DNA from 4 places in the Micromonospora sp. NPDC005707 genome. Region 1 is predicted to be linked to each of the others. Evidence: riboswitches for the same ligand, from Rfam matches in the RefSeq annotation. Region 1 holds a riboswitch; each other region holds the start of a gene.
The links. A riboswitch is a leader RNA that binds a small molecule or an ion and turns the genes downstream of it on or off. The one in region 1 is predicted to bind cyclic di-AMP.

Region 1 (4,584 bases):
CGGCCACCACGGTGCGCAACCACACGCGGCTGCGCGACGAGCCCGACGGGGTGGTGCGGATCGACGTGGAGATCACCCTCTCCGCACCGGCACCGCTGTTCGGCTACGCCTTCCGGCAGGCCCGGGCGGCCCACCTCGGGCTGGCCAGCCGGCTCGGCGCCACCCTGGAGGGGCAGGCGGTCTGACCCGGGGCGCCCTGACTCAGCCGCGTCGCCCGGCGGGCACCGGTCGTCGGGCCGCCGGCCGGGCCGGCCGCAGCCGCCCCCACGGCTTGTAGGTGGACAGCACGGTCACGACGAGCAGCAGCGTGCTGGAGACGGTCGGCGCGACCACCAGGTCGACGCGGAGGTGGGCGTCGGCCGCCCCGGCCAGCTCACCGAGGTGCCGGACCCGCGGGGTGAGCAGGAGCAGCACCAGCGTGAGCACCACGGTGGTGACGGCGAACTTCACCAGCACCCAGCGCCAGCGCAGCAGGCCCCACGGGGTGAGCAGCGCGCTGGCGAGCCCGACCAGCCAGACGAGCACGCTCAGCGGGGCGAACAGCCAGGTGACCAGCAGCGCGGCGGCCGGATAGACCACCTCGGGGTCGGCCCCGCGCAGCCCGGCCACGCCGAGGGCCAGCAGCACCAGGTCGGCGCCGAGCCACCCCAGCGAGGTGACCAGGTGCAGGGTGAGCAGGGCCTTGCGTCCGGCGGGGGAGAGTCGAGTCATGCCCCCGATGCTCGGCCGTCACGGGCGTCGCGTCGTGGGCCGCGCGGCGACACCCGGCGTACGTCGTGGGACGTAGCCGGGCGCCGCCGGGGCGGGGATCAGTACACCGAGAGGTGCACGTGGTTGGTGTGGTCGCTGGACGGGTCGCCGTTGCCCCCGCTGTACGCCTTCCAGCCGCTGCTGGGCAGCCAGATCTGCCGGAACCAGATCACGTAGAGCACGGCGAGCGCGTCGGCGTTGCGGATGAAGTAGGCGGAGAGGTTGTTGCCGTACGTCTTGTCGCCGCCGCTGGCCACGCCGCCGAAGCCGCTCTTCTGCGCGGCGAAGTCGCAGGCCCGCCCCTTCGGGTGCTCGCCCGAGCCGCTGGGCCGGTGGCAGGAGACGTAGCGGGTGAAGCCGGCCGCCTTGGCCTGCTGGAGCGCGTGCAGCGTACGCGGGGTGATGCAGCCGTCGGCGGGCGTCGGGTCGTTGACGCTGCACGACTCGGGTGGCCAGGAGCCGTCGGCGTTGCGCTTGGCCGGCTTGGCGTTGGCCGACGAGGTGCCCTGGACGCTGCCGCCGCCGCTGCTGGACGCGCGGTTGTTCGCCACCTCCAGGGCGCGTTCGGCCTGCTGCTTGCGCTTGGCCATCACCGCGACCTGCTTGCGCTGCTCCTGGATCTCCCCGGTGAGCGCGGTCTGCGTGCGGGTGGCCTCGTCCCGGGTGTCGATGAGCTCGCGCAGCGCCCGGTCCTCGTGCGCGGCCACCTGCTCCAGCGCGGCCGCGCGGTCCATGAAGCCCTCGGGGCTGGTGCTGCCGAGCAGGGCCGCGGCGGTGCCCAGCCGCCCGGACCGGTATGCCACCCCGGCGATCTCGCCGACCTTGGCGTCCCGGACGGTCAGCTCGGCGTTGACCGTCTTGAGCTGGGCGGTGAGCTGCTGTTGCCGGGTCACCGAGCGGTTCAGCGCGGTGCGGGCGTCCAGCCACCCCTTGCTGGCGGCGTCGAGCTGGGCGCGCAGCGCCGGGGTGCCGCCCTCGTTGTCGCCGGGTGCGGCGGCGAGCAGCGCGGTCGGGGAAGCCGCCGCGACCGCCGAGGCGGGGGAGACCGGCGCGGTCACGACGCCGAGGGCGAGCGTCGCGACGAGCAGGGCCGCCAACCGGGCGACCGTCCGTCGTACAGGTGCCACTGGGGGCATTCACGTGTCCTTCCGTCCACCGCCGACCGGGTTAGCTGACGGGTTCGGGACGGAAGATCCCTACCGCTGACGCGGATGCACCCCACGAACGTGGTTCCCCGGCTCGCCCTGCGGGCGATTAGGCGCTGGCCACCGCAGGCGCCGGTGGGCGCCGCCCGGCGGAGGCCGCGGTCGAGCCTACCGGCGTTGTTCCGGGTCGGCTCCGCTGGTGGGAGCCGGTGTCCCGGTCAAAACCGGCATAAGTGCACAATAACCACTTGGATTTAAGATTGCCCTAATTACCACTCGACCGCGCCGCACGCCCCGGGAGACGCTCCGGGTTCGATCTGCAACGTGGCGTGATCGATCGAGAAGTCCTCGTGCAGGGCCGTCCGGGCGGCCGCCAGCACCTCGCCGACCTCGGCGCCCGGTGCCATGGTCAGGTGCGCCGAGGCCACCTCCATGCCCGAGGTGAGCGTCCAGACGTGCAGGTCGTGCACCTCGGCGACGCCGGGCACGGCGGCCAGCCGGTCGTGCACCGCGGTCACCTGGAGGTGCTCCGGGGCGGCCTGCACCAGGATCCGGACCGCGGCCCGGCCGAGTCGCCAGGTGCGCGGCAGGATGAACAGCCCGATCGCGACGGCGACCAGCGGGTCGGCCCACCACCAGTCGGTGACCGCGATGACCAGGGCGGCCCCGATCACGCCGAGCGAGCCGAGGAGGTCGCCCAGCACCTCCAGGTACGCCCCGCGCAGGTTGATGCTCTCCTCGGCGCCGGCGCGCAGCAGCGCGAACGCGGCGATGTTGGCGAGCAGGCCGAGCACCGCCACGGCGAGCATCGGCCCGGCGAGGACCTCCGGCGGCTCGCCGAACCGGCGTACCGCCTCGACCAGGACGTAGACGGCCACGGCGCCGAGCAGCACCGCGTTGGCCAGCGCGGCCAGCACCTCCAGCCGGTAGAGCCCGAAGGTGCGCTGCGGGTCGGTGTCGGCGTGCCGGGTGGCGGTGATCGCGGCGAGCGCCATGCCGATGCCGAGGACGTCGGTGAACATGTGCCCGGCGTCGGAGAGCAGGGCCAGCGAGCCGGTGGCGAAGGCGGCCACCGCCTCGACGACCATGAGGGCGGTGAGCAGCGCGAACGCGCCCCAGAGCCGACCACGGTGACGGTGCGCCGCGTTCGCCACCGCGCCGCTGTGGTCATGACCTGCGCCCACGCACACACCCTCTCGTCCGCCGCCCCGGCCGAGCTCAATCTATGCTCACATCGCTATGTGTGCAAGTGAACGCCGGATGCGGCGCCGCCGTCAGCCGACCGGGTCGAGCGTGGTGAGCCGCTGGGTGGCCCGGGAGAGCGCCACGTAGAGGGTGCGGACGCCCGACCCCGGATCGGCCCGGATCTCGCTCGGGGCGACCAGCACCACCCCGTCGTACTCCATGCCCTTGGCCTGGAGACTGGTCACCACCTGGAGCCGGCCGCCCAGGTCGCCCAGCCAGCCGGCCACCTCGTCCCGGCGCGGCACCGGCGTGATCACACCCACCGTGCCCTCGACCTCCGCCAGCAGCGCGCGCGCCGCCGCCGCCGTGGCGGCGGGTAGGTCGCCGGCGGGCACCGACCGCTCGACGGGCGGCACCCCGGTGGAACGGACCGCGGTGGGCAACGCGAGATCCGGGTGTACGCGGTGGATCTCCGCGGCCGCCACGGCGAAGATCTCCGCCGAGTTGCGGTAGTTGGTGGTCAGCTCGTACCGGTGGCGGCGGCGCCGGCCCAGCGCCTGGTCCCGGGCCCGGGCCAGCTCCTGCGGGTCACCGGTCCAGGCGGTCTGCGCCGGGTCGCCCACCACGGTCCAGGAGGCCAGCCGGCCCCGCCGGCCGATCATCCGCCACTGCATCGGCGAGACGTCCTGCGACTCGTCGACGACCACGTGGGCGTAGTCGCGGTAGTCCTCCGGGCGCTCCCGCGCGGCGGCCCGGGCGGCCCGCTGCCGGTCGGCGGCCGTGCTCAGCTCGCGGACGCCGCCGGCCAGCTGGAACGGGTCCCGCTTCGGCCTCGCCCGCCGCACCGGCTGGCCCAGAAGCGCGTCCAGCTCGTCCAGCAGCGCCACGTCGGCGATGGTCAGCCCCTCGCCGTCCAGGCTCCGGTACGCCCCGGTCAGCAGCCGGATCTCGGCCCCGGACAGGACGCCCCCGGCGTACCGGCGCAGCCGCTCCGGGCGGGCCAGCCAGCCCAGCACGTGGCGCGGGTGCAGCCGCGGCCACCAGGCCTTGAGGAACTCCCGGAACTCCGGCCGGTCGATGATCTCGTCCTCGAACGCGGGCTGCTCCGGCAGCCGGCCGATCCGCAGCCTGCGGGCCTGGGCCCAGAGCGCGGCGAGGACCGCGTCGAAGGCCGCCCGGCGCACCTCGTTGCGGCGCGCGCCGCGGGACAGCGTCCGGTCCCGGATGGCGTCCAGCTCGGCCCGCTCCAGGCGCAGCAGCTCACCCCGGTAGAGCAGGCGCAGCTCGCCGGGGGAGTCGGGCACCGCGTCCCGGACCGCCCGCTCCAGCACCCGGCGCATCCGCAGCGACCCCTTCACGGCCGCCACCTCGGGCGGGTCGGTCCGGGTCGCCGACACGCCGGGGAAGAGGGAACCCAGCGAGTGCAGGGTGGCCGTCTCCTCGCCGAGCGAGGGGAGCACCGAGGCGATGTACTGGACGAACACGCTCGACGGGCCGACCACCA
Region 2 (4,584 bases), on a different contig from region 1:
CCGGCGTGCCGTCCGGGCGCAGCCCGAGGTCGTTGACCAGCGGGGCGGTCGCGCTCGGCGCGGTGTGCAGGACCACCGCGGACGAGCCGCGCAGCGGGCACGGCGCGGCCGGCGGGGTGGGCTTTGGGACGCCCGGCGGCTGCTGGTTGCAACCGACGAAGGCGGGCTGGTTGGTGGCGAAGTCCGGGTCGATGGTGACCAGGCCGGTGTGCGCGTTGCCGAGGGACCGGAAGGGCGCCTTCATGAGGTCGAAGTAGTGCGACCAGTCCCAGTACGGGCCCGGGTCCCAGTGCATCCCGCGCACGGTCGAGGCGGTGGTGCCGGGGACGTTGTCGTGGCCGATGATGTGCTGCCGGTCCAGCGGGATCTGGAACTTCAGCGCCAGGTGCCGGACCAGCTTGGCCGAGGCCCGGTACATCGCCTCGGTGTACCAGGTGCCGTGCCCGGCGAAGCCCTCGTGCTCCAGGCCGATGGACTTGGCGTTGACGTACCAGTTGCCGGCGTGCCAGCCGACGTCCTTGGCCTTGATGTGCTGGGCCACGTAGCCGTCCACCGAGCGCAGCGTGTAGTGCCAGCCCAGGTAGTCGGCGCGCTTCACCAGGTCGACGCTCGGGCCGAAGTAGCCCTCGGTGTCGTGGATGACGATGTATTCGATCTTCTGCTGGGCCGGCCGGTTGCCGAGGTCGTGGTTGCCGTAGTCGCCCGGGTCCGCGCTGAGCTGCTCGTAGGGGGCGGGAATCCACTCGCAGGCCAGCCGGACCGGGCACTCCAGGCCGTCCGGCCGCTCGGCCCGGCGCAGCCCGAGCCGGTGCAGCGCGGACTGGTCCGGCTTCACCGCGGTGGCGGCCAGGGTCACCCGCTGGCCGTCGTCGGTGGTCCGGGCCGCGCCGAGGCCGAGCTGGTCGTAGACCTCGTCGGCGAAGGCCGCCGCCGCGTCCTCGGTGTCCGCGCCGGAGTAGCGGGCCACCGCGCCGTACCAGGCCGCCGGGTCGGTGGTGGCGCCGACCGGCGAGCCCAACTGCTTCTGGTACGAGGCGAGCAGCGCCGCGCCGCCCCGGATGTTCGCGGCCGCGTCGGTGCGCAGCGTCTCCTCGGCGAGGCCGGTGAGCGCCGCGGCGGCGTCGAGCGTCTGCAGGGACGCCTGCGGCAGCACGTCCTCCGCCGGTGCGGCCGCGGTGGCCGGGTCGAGGGTGAGCGGCCGCGAGTCGTCGCCCCGCGGGTCCTCGTCCTCGCTGACGTGGCCGCTGGCCGGGGTCGCGAGGACGTGTTCGGCGTCGGTGAGGTGCATCGGGCCGTAGCCGCCGCTGGTGCTCGGCTGGCCCGGGTGGGTGTCCCAGCGCGACTCCAGGTACGAGACGCCGAGCAGGACGCTCTGCGGCACGCCGTACTCCGCCGCGGCGGCGGCGTACTGGTCCTGGCGGTCGGTGGCGGGTTGGGTGGTGAGCGGCTGGGCGGCCACCGGACCGGTCGCCACCAGGGCGGTGGCGGCTGCAACGGCTGCTGCCAGCAGCATCCGTCTGCCCGACGGCGGGGGTGAGAGGTGCATCGAACCTCCAGACAGGGATGGGGGTCACTGCGCCTCACCCTCACCCCGCGCACGGCCCGGGTCAATACCTTTCCGAGAGGTAATCTCCGCTGAAAGAATCTTTCGGGTACGGAGTGTCACGGCGTCTCGGGTTGCGGAACGATAACGACGCTCTCTACTCTGGTCAATCGTCGGCCGCGAGTTTCACCGTCCAACCCGGGTGGTGACGGTCCGGCACCGCCGAGTCGCCTCCGGGCGAGCCGGGGACCCAGGTAACTGGGGTGAATCCGCAGCCACTGCGGTAGGGCGCCTCCCTTCCCGCCCGAACCCGTCAGCTAACCCGGTAGGCGGCCAGGAAGAAGGAGTACGGAAGCCCGGTGGCACACCATGCCCCGCGGCCACCGTCGGTCCGGTCGGTCGACCGGTCGACGGCTGCGCCGCGTTCCCGCTGGTCCCGTTTCACCACCGCCCTCGCCGCCCTGGCCGGCACCGCCGTCGTCCTGACCGGCGGCGCCACGGCGGCTCACGCCGAACCGTCGGTCACCGAGATCGAGCGCCAGATCGACCAGGACTGGAACAAGCTCGAACCGATCATCGAACAGGTCAACGCCACCCGCGAGCAGCTCGCCGCCAAGCGGAAGCAGGCCGCCACGCTGGCCAAGCAGATCGCCCCGCTCCAGGCCCGGGTGGACGCCGCCCTCGGTCAGGTGGGCGGGCTCGCGGCCGACGCCTACAAGGGCGACAACAACCTCTCCACGGTCAACGCGCTGCTGGGCAGCCGGTCGCCGAGCGACCTGGTCGACGGCCTCGCCCTGCTCGACCGCTTCGCGAACCGCCAGCAGAAGCAGGTGCGGACCGTCGCCGCGCTGCGCGACCAGCTGGCCGCCAAGAAGCAGCCGCTCGACGAGATGATCACTGAGCTGTCGCGCACCGAGGCCCAGCTCGCGGCCAAGAAGAAGCAGATCGACGCCGAGATCGTCAAGCTCCAGAAGCTGCGCCTCAAGGTCTACGGCAACGGCGGCGGCGGTCCGCTGCGCCCGGCGCCCTGCCCCGCCGGCTACCCCGGCGGCCCGGCCGGCACCGCGGTCAAGTTCGCCTGCGCCCAGATCGGCAAGATCTACGTCTGGGGCGCCGCCGGCCCGGACCACTACGACTGCTCGGGCCTGACCATGGCTGCCTGGGCCAAGGCCGGCGTCTCGCTGCCGCACAACGCGCGGCAGCAGCACGACGTGACCCGGCGGGTGAGCCGGAGCGAGCTGCGCGCCGGTGACCTCGTCTTCTACTACAGCGACCTGCACCACGTCGGCATGTACGTCGGTGACGGCTGGGTGGTGCACGCCTCCCAGTCCGGCAAGCCGATCACGATGAAGCGCGTCGACGACGGCCAGATCAACAGCTACGGCCGCCCGGGCTGAGCGGTCCGCAGGGGTTGAGCGGTCCGCAGGGGCTCCCGCGTCGCGGGGGCCCCTGCGCCGTTGCCGGCCTCGGGCCGGTCAGCGGGTCGGCCAGGTGCGCCAGCTCTGCCAGGAGCGGCTCGGGGTCGGGCCGCGCTGGCCCTGGTAGCGCGAGCCGTACACCTCAGAGCCGTACGGGTGCTCGGCCGGCGAGGAGAGCCGGAAGATGCAGAGCTGGCCGATCTTCATGCCCGGCCAGAGCGTGATCGGCAGGTTCGCCACGTTGGACAGCTCCAGCGTGACGTGACCGGAGAAGCCCGGGTCGATGAAGCCGGCGGTCGAGTGGGTGAGCAGGCCGAGCCGGCCCAGTGAGCTCTTGCCCTCAAGTCGTCCGGCGAGCTGGTCGCCGAGCGAGATCACCTCCAGTGTGGAGGCGAGCACGAACTCGCCCGGGTGCAGCACGAACGGCTGGCCCTCGGCCACCTCCACCAACGAGGTGAGGTCGTCCTGCTGCACGGACGGGTCGATGTGCGTGTAGAGATGGTTGTTGAAGACCCGGAACAACCGGTCCAGACGGACGTCGATGCTGGACGGTTGCACCAGCGTGGGCTCGAAGGGCTCCAGCGCGAGCGTGCCAGTCTTGATCTCGGAGACCAGGTCCCGGTCGGAGAGCAGCATCGGAACACCATAGCGACCGGTACGGGTGACCTGCGTGTCGGACTACATCTTCGTACACCTGTTCGATAGAATGTCCGCATGGCTTCCTGGTCCGAATTCGCCGCCGACGAGCCCCGCCTCGCCGACGAGATCCGCCTCCTGTTGCAGCAGTACGGGCCGGGTTTCGGCTACCTCGCCACGGTCCGCGCCGACGGCGGCCCGCGCGTGCACCCCGTCTCCCCGGTCATCACCGACGACGGGCTCTGGTGCTTCGTCATCGACTCGCCCAAGCGTCGCGACCTCGAACGCGACGGCCGCTACGCGCTGCACTCCTTCCCGCCGGAGGAGAGCGACGACGAGGCCTACGTGGCCGGCCGGGCGCTCCCGGTGACCGACCCGGCGACCGTCGCCCGGGTGGCCCGGATCGGCCGGGCCGCGCCGCAGGGCGACTGGCGGCTGTTCGAGTTCACCGTCGACGTGGCGATGCTGACCCGGCGTGACCAGGTGGCCTGCCCCGGCGCCGGCCGGCCGGAGGTGCGCGTCTGGCTCGACCCGGGGGCCGGCGTCCCGGCCCGGCGTGACCCGCTCGCCGCGGAAGGCCGGCGTGGCCGGCACGGCTTCGACACCCGCCGCCCGGCGGCCTGAGTCCGTACCCGATGGGTTCCGGCCCGAACAGAGCCGGCGCCGGCCCCGTCCGAGGACGGGACCGGCGCCGGCGTGTGGTGCGTGGCGGTCAGGCCGCGCGGTAGGCGTTCCACGCGGTCAGCATGCGGCTCGCCTGACCAGCGGTGAACTGGTACATGCACGAGTCGTAGGTGTAGTCCATGAAGTTGGTGATCGGGTCCTTGCCGGTGGCGGTGCAGGTGTCGCGACCGGTCGGGCACTGATAGGCCGGCGAGGCCTCGGCCGGGGTGTCGGAGACGCTGTCACCCGAGCCCGAGCAGCCACCCTGGAAGGTGTGGTAGAGGTTCAGCCAGTGGCCGACCTCGTGGGTGCCGGTGTCGCCCT
Region 3 (4,584 bases), on a different contig from region 1:
TCCGGCCGCCGGCCGGCGGCGGCCCCGTGGGCCGGGCGCTGCGCCGGCACCAGCCCGAGTTCCTGCTCTACTTCTCCGCCCCGCCGGGCTCCGAGTACCAGGTCACCATGTGGCTGCCCTACCTGGAGCGGATCGGCCGGCCGTTCCTGGTGCTGGTGCGCGAGCCCGAGTTCCTGCCGACCGTGGCCGCCGCGACCCGCGCGCCGGTGGTCTTCTGCCCCACGCTGAAGACCATGGACGAGGCGCTGGTGCCGAGCCTCCGCGCGGCCTTCTACGTCAACCACGGCGCGAAGAACAGCCACTGCATCCGCTTCACCCAGCTCACCCACGTGCAGCTGCACCACGGGGACAGCGACAAGGCGCCCAGCGCCAACCCGGTCTCGGCGATCTTCGACAAGATCTTCGTGGCCGGGCAGGCCGCGATCGAGCGGTACGCCCGCGCCGGCGTGGAGATCCCCGCCGAGAAGTTCGTCGTGGTCGGCCGTCCCCAGGTGGAGGCCATCGAGGTACGCCGGGAGCCGGTCACCGGCCTCGCCCACCCGACCGTGCTCTACACGCCCACCTGGACGGGGCACCACGCCGACGCCGACTACTGCTCGCTGCCGGTGGCCGAGACGCTGATCCGCCGGCTGCTGGACCGGGGGGCGACGGTGATCCTGCGGGCGCACCCGTACACCACCCAGAACCCGGCCTCGGCCCGGCAGTTGGCCCGCCTCACCGAGCTGCTCGCCGCCGACCGGGCGAGGACCGGGCGCGCGCACCTGTGGGGTGCGGCGGCCGGCCGCGAGCTGACCCTGACCGAGTGCGTCAACCGGGCCGACGCGCTGGTCTCGGACGTCTCCGGGGTGATCTCCGACTGGCTCTACTCCGGCAAGCCGTACGCGGTCACCGACATGGGCGTCGACGGGGAGCACTTCGTCGAGCGGTTCCCCCTCGCCGGTTCCGGCTACGTGCTGCGCCGGGACATGTCCAACGTGGACGAGGTGCTGACCGGGCTCCTGGACACCGACCCGAAGGCGGCGGCGCGCTGGGCCACCCGCGCCCGCTACCTGGGCGACTTCCCGGCCGAGTCCTACGCCGAGGTGTTTCTCGACGCCGCCCGCCGGCAGCTCGCGCCGGCCGGGACCGCGCCCGCCCCGCGGGACGGTTCGCCGCTCCCCTCCCCCACCGCCTGAGCCGAGGCTCAGAGGTACGCGTCGAGCAGGGCGAGCACCGCCGCCGGGTCCTCGACGTGCGCGTTGTGGCCCAGGCCGGGCAGGGTGGCGACCGGGACGCCCAGTTCCTTGAGCTGCGCGTCGGTCACCATCGGGTCCTGCTCGCCACGGGCCAGCAGCACCGGGACGTCGACGGCGGCGAGCAGCGCCGGCAGCCGGGGCTCCCCCACCGCGAAGGCGGCCGGGTCCATGGCCAGCCGCCAGCGGCCGTCCTCCCGGCGCAGCCCCGCCTCCACCACGGGGTGGTCGGGGGCGAACAGCCCGGCCAGCCCGGAGACCCGCAGGTAGCGGCGGGCCGCCTCGTCCCGGGTGGCGAACCAGGTCACCGGACGGTCGGCCAGCTCGCGGGCCTTCTCCAGCTCGGCCGGGGACCAGACGGCCTTGATGCCCAGCCCGACCACCGCGTCGACGGGCAGGCGCCGCGACCGCGCGGCCAGCGCCAGCGCCACGACCCCGCCCAGCGAGTGGCCGAGCAGCACGAGCCGGTCGCGGGGGCCGAGCCGCTCGGCCACCGGACCGAGCCCCTCGACCACCCGCCGGGCCAGGGCCTCGAAGGAGTATTCCGGCAGCGGGGGCGACCAGCCGTGCCCGGCCAGGTCGGGTGCGAGCCACCGCCCCGCCCAGTGGCGCTCCAGCAGCGGCGCCCAGGGCAGCCACACCTCACCGGTGGCGCCCATGCCGTGCAGCAGCAGCAGATGGCGGGTACCCGTCGCGTCGCCCATAGGCCGCAGTGTGCCACCGGACGGACACGACGCGCGAGAGCAGCCGGCACGACGACGTCGGGCACCGGCTCGGTGGAGCCGGTGCCCGACGGGAGAGCTGCGATCAGGCGGAGTAGCCGCGCGTGGCCGCCCAGTTCGCCAGGTCGATGGTGCTGATCCAGTACGCGGGCAGCGCCGCGTTCGCCGAGTCGGCGATCCGGACCGTGCGGCCGTCGTTCTTGTAGCCGACCACCGCGATGTAGTGGCCGCCCGGGAACGAGTGCCAGCCGCCGTCGGTGTCGGTGGCGTCGCCGGCGATGTTGACCACCACTCCCCGGCCGTCGGTGATCGCCTTGACCACGTCAGCCTGGAGCTGGTCGATCTCCGCCGGGCTCGCCGAGCCGCCGAACATGTGCGTCCGGTACGGGTTGCCCTTGACCATCTGGTTCAGGCCCCGGGTGGTGTCCTCGGCGGAGTTGGTGCCGTTCTCGCCGGCGTTCAGCGGGGCGATCATCGCGTCCTGGGTGGTCTCGACGCCGCTCGCGCTGAGCGCGTTGCGCACCGCGGCCGGGCCGCAGTTCCAGTAGGCGGTCTGCGCCTCGTAGGTGTAGTCCAGCACCTTGGTCGACGGCGGCTTCGGCTTGGCCTTCCGGGTGGTGTCCGGGTCGGTGGTGGCCTTGGCCGCGGACTTCGCGGCCGACGGCGACGCGCTCGGCGAGGCGGACGGCGCCGGGACGGCCGCCCGGGCCTCGCCCCGGCTGGCGACCTCACCGAGCCGCGAGCCCAGCTCGGCGACCGCGGCGGTGTTCTCCTGCTGGACCGGGGCGTCGTCGGTGGCGTTCAGGGTGGCGCCGGCGCCGCCGGCGAGCACGAGCGCCGCGGCCGAGCCGGCGATGATCTGGTACGGGCGCTCGGTCACGAGACGCCGCAGCTGACGCTTCAGGTGATGCTTCACGGGTTCCTCCACGGGAGCGTGCGCGGCACACACCGGCCCACGCGCGGAGGAACTCACGCGCGCTGGCGGGGCGGGTCGCCGCGGAAGGGGAGCGCCCGGGGGGCCGGGCGTTCGGGGCGGTTGCCGGGTCCGGTCGCCGTCAGGCGAGCGCCGGCACCACGATGCCGTGGAGGCGGGGGGACGAGCGGGGGGAGGTGAGCACGAGGAATGGCACTCCTTCCGTGGCCGCCGACCGGGTTAGCTGACGGATTCGGGCGGGAAGTACGCCCTACCACAGGCCGTGGGCCCGCGGATTCACCCCGGTGTTGCTGTGGGTCCCCGGTTCGTAAGAACACGATTAGGCGGGTCGGCGCGGCGTCGCCACTTGCGATCGGAAACCGCTCCGGACGCGCCGACACTACCGGTGGGTATGCCGCCTGCCAAGCGCTCCCACCTGCTTAAACCTCGTGCATCGCTACGGATATCGGAACACTCCGTCACTGACTTCACTCAATGGGACAGGCAGTTACGGCGGCGCCGGCGGGCGAAAAGCGGACATCCGGTGGCGGCTGACCCGGAATTGCGGGGGCACTTCGCCCGGCCTGCGCCCGGTGACCGTTTCCGGGGTCCCGGTGACCGGGCTCACCGAATTCGGATAACAATTCGGCAGACTCGGCCCCGCGTGGGGAGTCGGGCTCACGTGACGCCATGGGAGTCGGCCCCCGCGTGACGCCGTGAGGTCGGACCGGCGTGACGCCGTGGGGTCGGACCAGCGTGACGCGCGGGGTCGGACCAGCGTGACGCGTGGGGTCGGGCCGGCCGTGACGCCGTGGGTCGAACCGGCGTGACGCCGTGGGGTCGAGTCGGCGCGACGCCGCGGGTCGGGCCGGCGGTGACGCAGGCCGGGCACGACGGCTCTCCAGCTACCGCTGCCACGGGCCACGGGCCACGGGCCACGGGCCACGGGGCACGGGCCACAGGCCACAGGGTTACCCAGCGGCCCCGCCAGCCGGCCCACCGGCGCCCAGGACATTCGCTCAAGACCGGCTACGAACTTGGTGTCCTGGCCAGCCGGCTCGCCGACCGCCAGGACATCCGCTCGGACCCGCTAGGAACTTGATGTCCTGAACGACTCACGCCCAACTTGCCGCCGGCCACGTCTGGTCGGTCACGACGGCAGCTCGACAGGCGTCCGGGAGGGCCGCGCGCCCGATCCGTTCACGTCATCAAGTTCCTAGCGGCCGGCACGACCACATCCGGCCACCGGCTCTCCGGCCGCACGCTCTCCGGCCGCACGCTCGCCGCCCTGCGGACGGTTGCCACCAGCTCTCCCGGAACGGGAGTGGACCACGTTCAGCCGGCCCGGACGGGACGCCAGCGCGCCCCGGGCACGGTGGCCGGGATCCGCACCGTCGCGTCGTTCCGCCCCTCCACGGTCGCCGTGGCGGCGTCGGCGGGACGGAGGGCGGTGGCCGCCGCGTAGGACTCGGCCGACAGGGCGCGGGCCGCCTCGGCGGCCAGTTCGGCGTCCCGCCACGCCCGCCGCTCCCGCTCGGCGGCCGTCGCCCAGGCCGCCCGGCGGCTCTCGCGTACGGCCCGGGCCAGGACGATCTCCTGCTCGGCCGGGTGCCGGCGCGGGTCCCACCCGTTGCGGTGGGCCAGCACGTCGGCGAGTTGCCGGGCGCTCAGGTCGCCCCGCCAGTGCGCGGTCATCGCGGCGTGGTGCAGCCAGCGC
Region 4 (4,584 bases), on a different contig from region 1:
CCAGTGTCGCCGACCACTCCCGAGCAGGCGCTCGCCGAGCTCTACGCCGGTAACCACCGGTTCGTCACCGGCGTACCGCGCCATCCGAATCAGGACGCCGGGCACCGGACGGTGGTCGCCGACGGCCAGCACCCGTTCGCCGTGATCGTCGGCTGCTCCGACTCCCGGCTCGCCGCCGAGATCATCTTCGACCGGGGCCTCGGTGATCTCTTCGTGGTCCGCACCGCCGGCCACACCGCCGGCCCCGAGGTGCTCGGCAGCGTCGAATACGCGGTGACCGTGCTGGGCACCCCGCTCGTGGTGGTGCTCGGCCACGACTCGTGCGGCGCCGTCCAGGCCGCCCGCGAGGCGGTCCGCACCGGCACGTCGCCGTCCGGGCATCTCGGCGCGGTGGTGGACGCCGTCGCGCCCAGCCTGCTCCGGGCCGGCCGGGAGGGCGTCGAGGACCTCGACGGGATCGTCGACGTCCACATCGCGCAGACCGTGGAGGCGCTGCTGGCCCGGTCCACCGTCCTCGCCGACGCGGTGGCCGCCGGGCGCTGCATGGTGGTCGGCCTGTCGTACCGGCTCAGCGCCGGCGAGGTGCGCACGGTGGCGCAGGCCCCGGCCGCCGCCCCGGTGCCGGCCCCGGCCGCGCCCGTGGACCCGGCGCTCGCCGGCTGACCCACCGCCCGACAACGTCGAAGGGGCCGGCCCGCGCATCGCGGGCCGGCCCCTTTCGGCGTACGCCGTCAGAGCAGCGACATGTGCACGTGGTCGGTGTGGTCGGAGGGCCCGCTGTAGGACTTCCAGCCGGTGGCCGGGAACCAGATCTGCCGGTTCCAGATCACGTAGTAGATGCCCAGCCGGTCGGCGTTGCGGATGAGGAAGGCGGCGACGTTGTTGCCGTACATCCGCTGGTCCTTGGTGCGCCACGAGGAGAAGCCGCTCTTCTGCAGCGACCAGTCGCAGGCCCGGCCCTTCGGGTGCTCGAACGGCCCGCCGTTCCGGTGGCAGCCCACGAAGCGGTTGAAGCCGGCCCGCTTGACCTCCTTGTACGCGTGCAGGGTGCGCGGGGTGACACAGCCCGACGTGGTCGGGTCGTTCTCGCTGCACGACTCCGGCTTCCAGTCGCCGTCGGAGGTGCGGCCCGGGCCGATCCGGGCGACCGGCGAGGTGGCCGAGACCAGGCCGCCGGTGAAGCCGATCCCGCCGACCAGCTTCAGCGCCTTCTCCGTCTCGGCCTTCTCGCGGGCCATCGCGTTCTTCTGCTTCTCCTGCTCGCGCACCTCGACGTCGAGCGCGATCTTGGCCTGCTCGGCGCGGGTCTTTGCGGCGTTGATGGCGGCGAGCTTCTGCGAGTTCAGCAGGTTCAGCTCGTCCAGGGCGGCCGCCCGCCGGACGAACGAGTCCGGGGTGTTGCTCTCCATCAGCATGGCCATGGCGCCGATCCGGCCGGTCCGGTAGGACTGCGCGGCGATCTGGGCCACCTGCGGGCTCAGCGCGTCGAGTTCGCTCTGTGCCGCCTTCACCTCCAGGGCGAGCTGGAGCTGGCGCTTGCGCGACTTGTCCAGCTTCGACTTGGCCTGAAGGTAGGCCCGGTTGGCGGCGTCGATGGCCTCGGTGATGAGGGGGTCGTCCTCTTCCTCGGAGTGCCCCGAGGGAGTGGGGGTGCTCGGAGCGGCCGTCGCCGGGGTCGGACCCACCAGCACGGTGAGCGCGGCCAGCATGGCCACCACGGGGGTGAGCCAGCGGCGCAGGGGTGCCGTCACAGTGTTCCCTTCCGTCGGCCGCCGACCGGGTTAGCTGACGGGTTCGGGACGGAAGTGGTCCCTACCGCTCGCGCGGATTCACCCCATGTACCTGGTTCCCCGGTTCGCCCGCGGGCGATTGGGCGGCGGCACCGCTGGCGCCGGTGCGCGCCTTCGGCGGTGACCGGCAGCGAGGTTACCCGAGAGTCCTACCGCTGTTCTACGTCCGGAAGCCGACCAATAGCGAGAATTCGTCCTCGCCCTGCGTGACCAGCATCGCGTTTGAGATCCGCCGTCACGCTGCGGAGTGTCACGATGCGGCCTCCGTGCTCCCGGCCCGCCGGACCGCCCGCCGGCGCGGGCCCTCGCAGGCCCGGCCCGGTGGCCGAACCGGTCAGCCCAGGCCGGCGCGACGGCGGCGGTACTCCTCCTCGTCGATCTCCCCGCGGGCGTACCGCTCGTCGAGGATGCGACGGGCCGAGGACGGCAGGGCCCCCGCGGGATATCCGGTGAGCCGGAACACCAGCCAGACCAGTCCCAGCAGCACCAGCAGTCCCAGCAACGACCAGGTCCACATCCAGCCCATCATCGGGCCGTTCCACATCATCTCGGCCGCCCTCCGATCGGGTGTCCTGAGGGTCGGCCGGTCCGGTGCCGTCACCGGCGCCGGTCCCGGTCGCCACCTCGAACGTACGTCGGCGGGGGATTCGCCGCGCCGGGCCGATGGACCCGACGCGGGGGCCGAACGTCCCGGTCAGCCGCGCTTCATGAGGCGGCCGACGGCGGCCATCATCTCGGTGGCCATCTCGTCGGCACGGCCCTCGGCGGCGCCCTCGTGCATGCAGTGCCGGGCGTGCCCGTCGAGCAGGCCGAGGCCGACCTTGTCCAGCGCGGCCTGGATGGCGGAGATCTGGGTCAGCACGTCGATGCAGTAGCGGTCGTCCTCGACCATCTTCTCGATGCCGCGGACCTGGCCCTCGATACGGCGGAGCCGCGCGAGGAGCTGGTCCTTGCTGGCGGTGTAGCCCCGGGTCGGGGTCGTCGGTGCGGTCATGACGTCGAGGATACCGTACCCCTCGGGGGTATGGTACGGTCCTCTCAGTAGCCGATACCCCCACCGGGTAACGGTAACGACAGCGGCGGAAGGGAAGATTCGCGATGGTCACCACCACGTACCAGGTTCAGGGCATGACCTGCGGGCACTGCGTCAACTCGGTCAGCACCGAGGTGAGCGCGCTGCCGGGCGTCACCGACGTCCAGGTCGACCTGGCCTCCGGCCGGGTCACCGTCACCAGTGAGAGCCCGTTGGACACGGACACCGTCCGCGCCGCCGTCGACGAGGCCGGTTACGACCTCGTCGGGGCGTGACGGGTCCGCGGACCCGAAGGAACCGAGGTACCCCATGAACACGGCGACGAAGCTGAGCGGCTTCGCCCTCGGGCTCGCGGCGGTGTTCGGCACGGCGTACGGGGTCGGCCACCTGGCCGGCCCCGTCACCCCGGCCGCCGAGACCCGCCACGACGCCACCGACGCCGGCCACGACTCCGGCGGAACCGACCACGGTGACGGGGGCCACGCCGCCACCGCCACCGCCCACCTGCCCGGCGGGCTGCTCGTCTCCGACCGCGGCTACACGCTCCAGCCCGTGACCGCCCCCACGGGCGAGTTCGCCTTCCGGATCACCGGCCCCGACGGCCGGCCCGTCACCCGCTACGACGTGGCGCACGACAAGCGCATGCACCTGATCGTCGCCCGCCGCGACCTCTCCGGCTTCCGGCACGTCCACCCGGAACTGGCCGCCGACGGCACCTGGCGGGTCGCCTCGCCGCTCGCCGGGCCCGGCGTCTGGCGGGCGTTCGCCGACTTCACCCCGACCGGCGGCGAGCCGCTCACCCTCGGGGTCGACGTCACCGTCCCCGGCGCGCTGGAACACCGGCCGCTCCCGGCGCCGGTGACCAGCACCACGGTCGACGGCTACACGGTCACCCTCGCCGGCGCCCCGCAGCCCGGCCGGACCAGCCGGCTCACCCTGGCCGTCAGCAGGGACGGCCGGCCCGTCACCGACCTCCAGCCCTACCTCGGGGCGTACGGGCACCTGGTGGCGCTGCGCCAGGGCGACCTCGCGTACCTGCACGTGCACCCGGAGGGCGCGCCCGGCGACGGGCGGACCCCGGCCGGGCCGGCGGTGACGTTCGCCGCCGAGGTGCCCTCGGCCGGCGCGTACCGTCTCTACCTGGACTTCCGGCACGGCGACGCGGTGCACACCGCGGAGTTCACCGTGCTGGCCGGGGACCAGGCCACCCCGGCGCCCGCCGCGCAGGCCCCCACGACCGCACCGACCCCGGACGCCGGCCACGGCGCCCCGGGGCACGGGCACAGTTGACCGGAGGTGCCGCGATGACAACCGCCAAGTCCCTGCCGGTCGCGCCGAACCTGATCGAACTCGCGATCGGCGGCATGACCTGCGCCTCCTGCGCCGCCCGGATCGAGAAGAAGCTCAACCGGATGGACGGTGTCGAGGCCACGGTCAACTACGCCACCGAGAAGGCCACCGTCCGGTACGCCGACGAGGTCACCACGGCCGAGCTGATCGCCACCGTGGAGAAGACCGGCTACACGGCCGTCGTCCCGCCGCCGCCCGCGCACGTCGCCGACGGTGCGACCGCCGAGCCGGTGGACGAGCTGCGCGGGCTGCGTACCCGGCTGTGGGTGTCGGTCGTGCTGACCGTGCCGGTGATCGTGCTGGCCATGGTGCCGGCCTGGCAGTTCGACTACTGGCAGTGGCTGTCGCTGACCCTGGCCGCCCCGGTCGTGGTCTACGGCGGCCTGCCGTTCCACCGGGCCGCCTGGATCA

Region 2: another riboswitch for cyclic di-AMP. It lies ahead of ABZ452_RS18145 (NlpC/P60 family protein); the one in region 1 lies ahead of ABZ452_RS06025 (hypothetical protein).
Region 3: another riboswitch for cyclic di-AMP. It lies ahead of ABZ452_RS25665 (C39 family peptidase); the one in region 1 lies ahead of ABZ452_RS06025 (hypothetical protein).
Region 4: another riboswitch for cyclic di-AMP. It lies ahead of ABZ452_RS08850 (hypothetical protein); the one in region 1 lies ahead of ABZ452_RS06025 (hypothetical protein).

The regions. Positions count from the first base shown of each region.
Region 1 is NZ_JBEXYR010000003.1:188,249-192,832, forward strand. It holds gene ABZ452_RS06015 (SRPBCC family protein) at 1-185, shown strand, start outside; gene ABZ452_RS06020 (hypothetical protein) at 202-711, opposite strand; gene ABZ452_RS06025 (hypothetical protein) at 810-1,886, opposite strand; cyclic di-AMP (ydaO/yuaA leader) riboswitch at 1,892-2,021, opposite strand; gene ABZ452_RS06030 (cation diffusion facilitator family transporter) at 2,165-3,079, opposite strand; gene ABZ452_RS06035 (AAA family ATPase) at 3,170-4,584, opposite strand, start outside.
Region 2 is NZ_JBEXYR010000008.1:153,480-158,063, reverse strand. It holds gene ABZ452_RS18150 (peptidoglycan recognition family protein) at 1-1,513, opposite strand, end outside; cyclic di-AMP (ydaO/yuaA leader) riboswitch at 1,754-1,889, shown strand; gene ABZ452_RS18145 (NlpC/P60 family protein) at 1,903-2,940, shown strand; gene dcd (dCTP deaminase) at 3,019-3,597, opposite strand; gene ABZ452_RS18135 (pyridoxamine 5'-phosphate oxidase family protein) at 3,676-4,221, shown strand; gene ABZ452_RS18130 (zinc metalloprotease) at 4,310-4,584, opposite strand, start outside.
Region 3 is NZ_JBEXYR010000015.1:1,030-5,613, reverse strand. It holds gene ABZ452_RS25675 (CDP-glycerol glycerophosphotransferase family protein) at 1-1,175, shown strand, start outside; gene ABZ452_RS25670 (alpha/beta fold hydrolase) at 1,184-1,936, opposite strand; gene ABZ452_RS25665 (C39 family peptidase) at 2,040-2,882, opposite strand; cyclic di-AMP (ydaO/yuaA leader) riboswitch at 3,082-3,224, opposite strand; gene ABZ452_RS25660 (hypothetical protein) at 4,203-4,584, opposite strand, start outside.
Region 4 is NZ_JBEXYR010000004.1:218,107-222,690, forward strand. It holds gene ABZ452_RS08845 (carbonic anhydrase) at 4-663, shown strand; gene ABZ452_RS08850 (hypothetical protein) at 732-1,751, opposite strand; cyclic di-AMP (ydaO/yuaA leader) riboswitch at 1,755-1,886, opposite strand; gene ABZ452_RS08855 (SHOCT domain-containing protein) at 2,125-2,337, opposite strand; gene ABZ452_RS08860 (metal-sensitive transcriptional regulator) at 2,485-2,784, opposite strand; gene ABZ452_RS08865 (cation transporter) at 2,889-3,098, shown strand; gene ABZ452_RS08870 (hypothetical protein) at 3,133-4,113, shown strand; gene ABZ452_RS08875 (heavy metal translocating P-type ATPase) at 4,128-4,584, shown strand, end outside.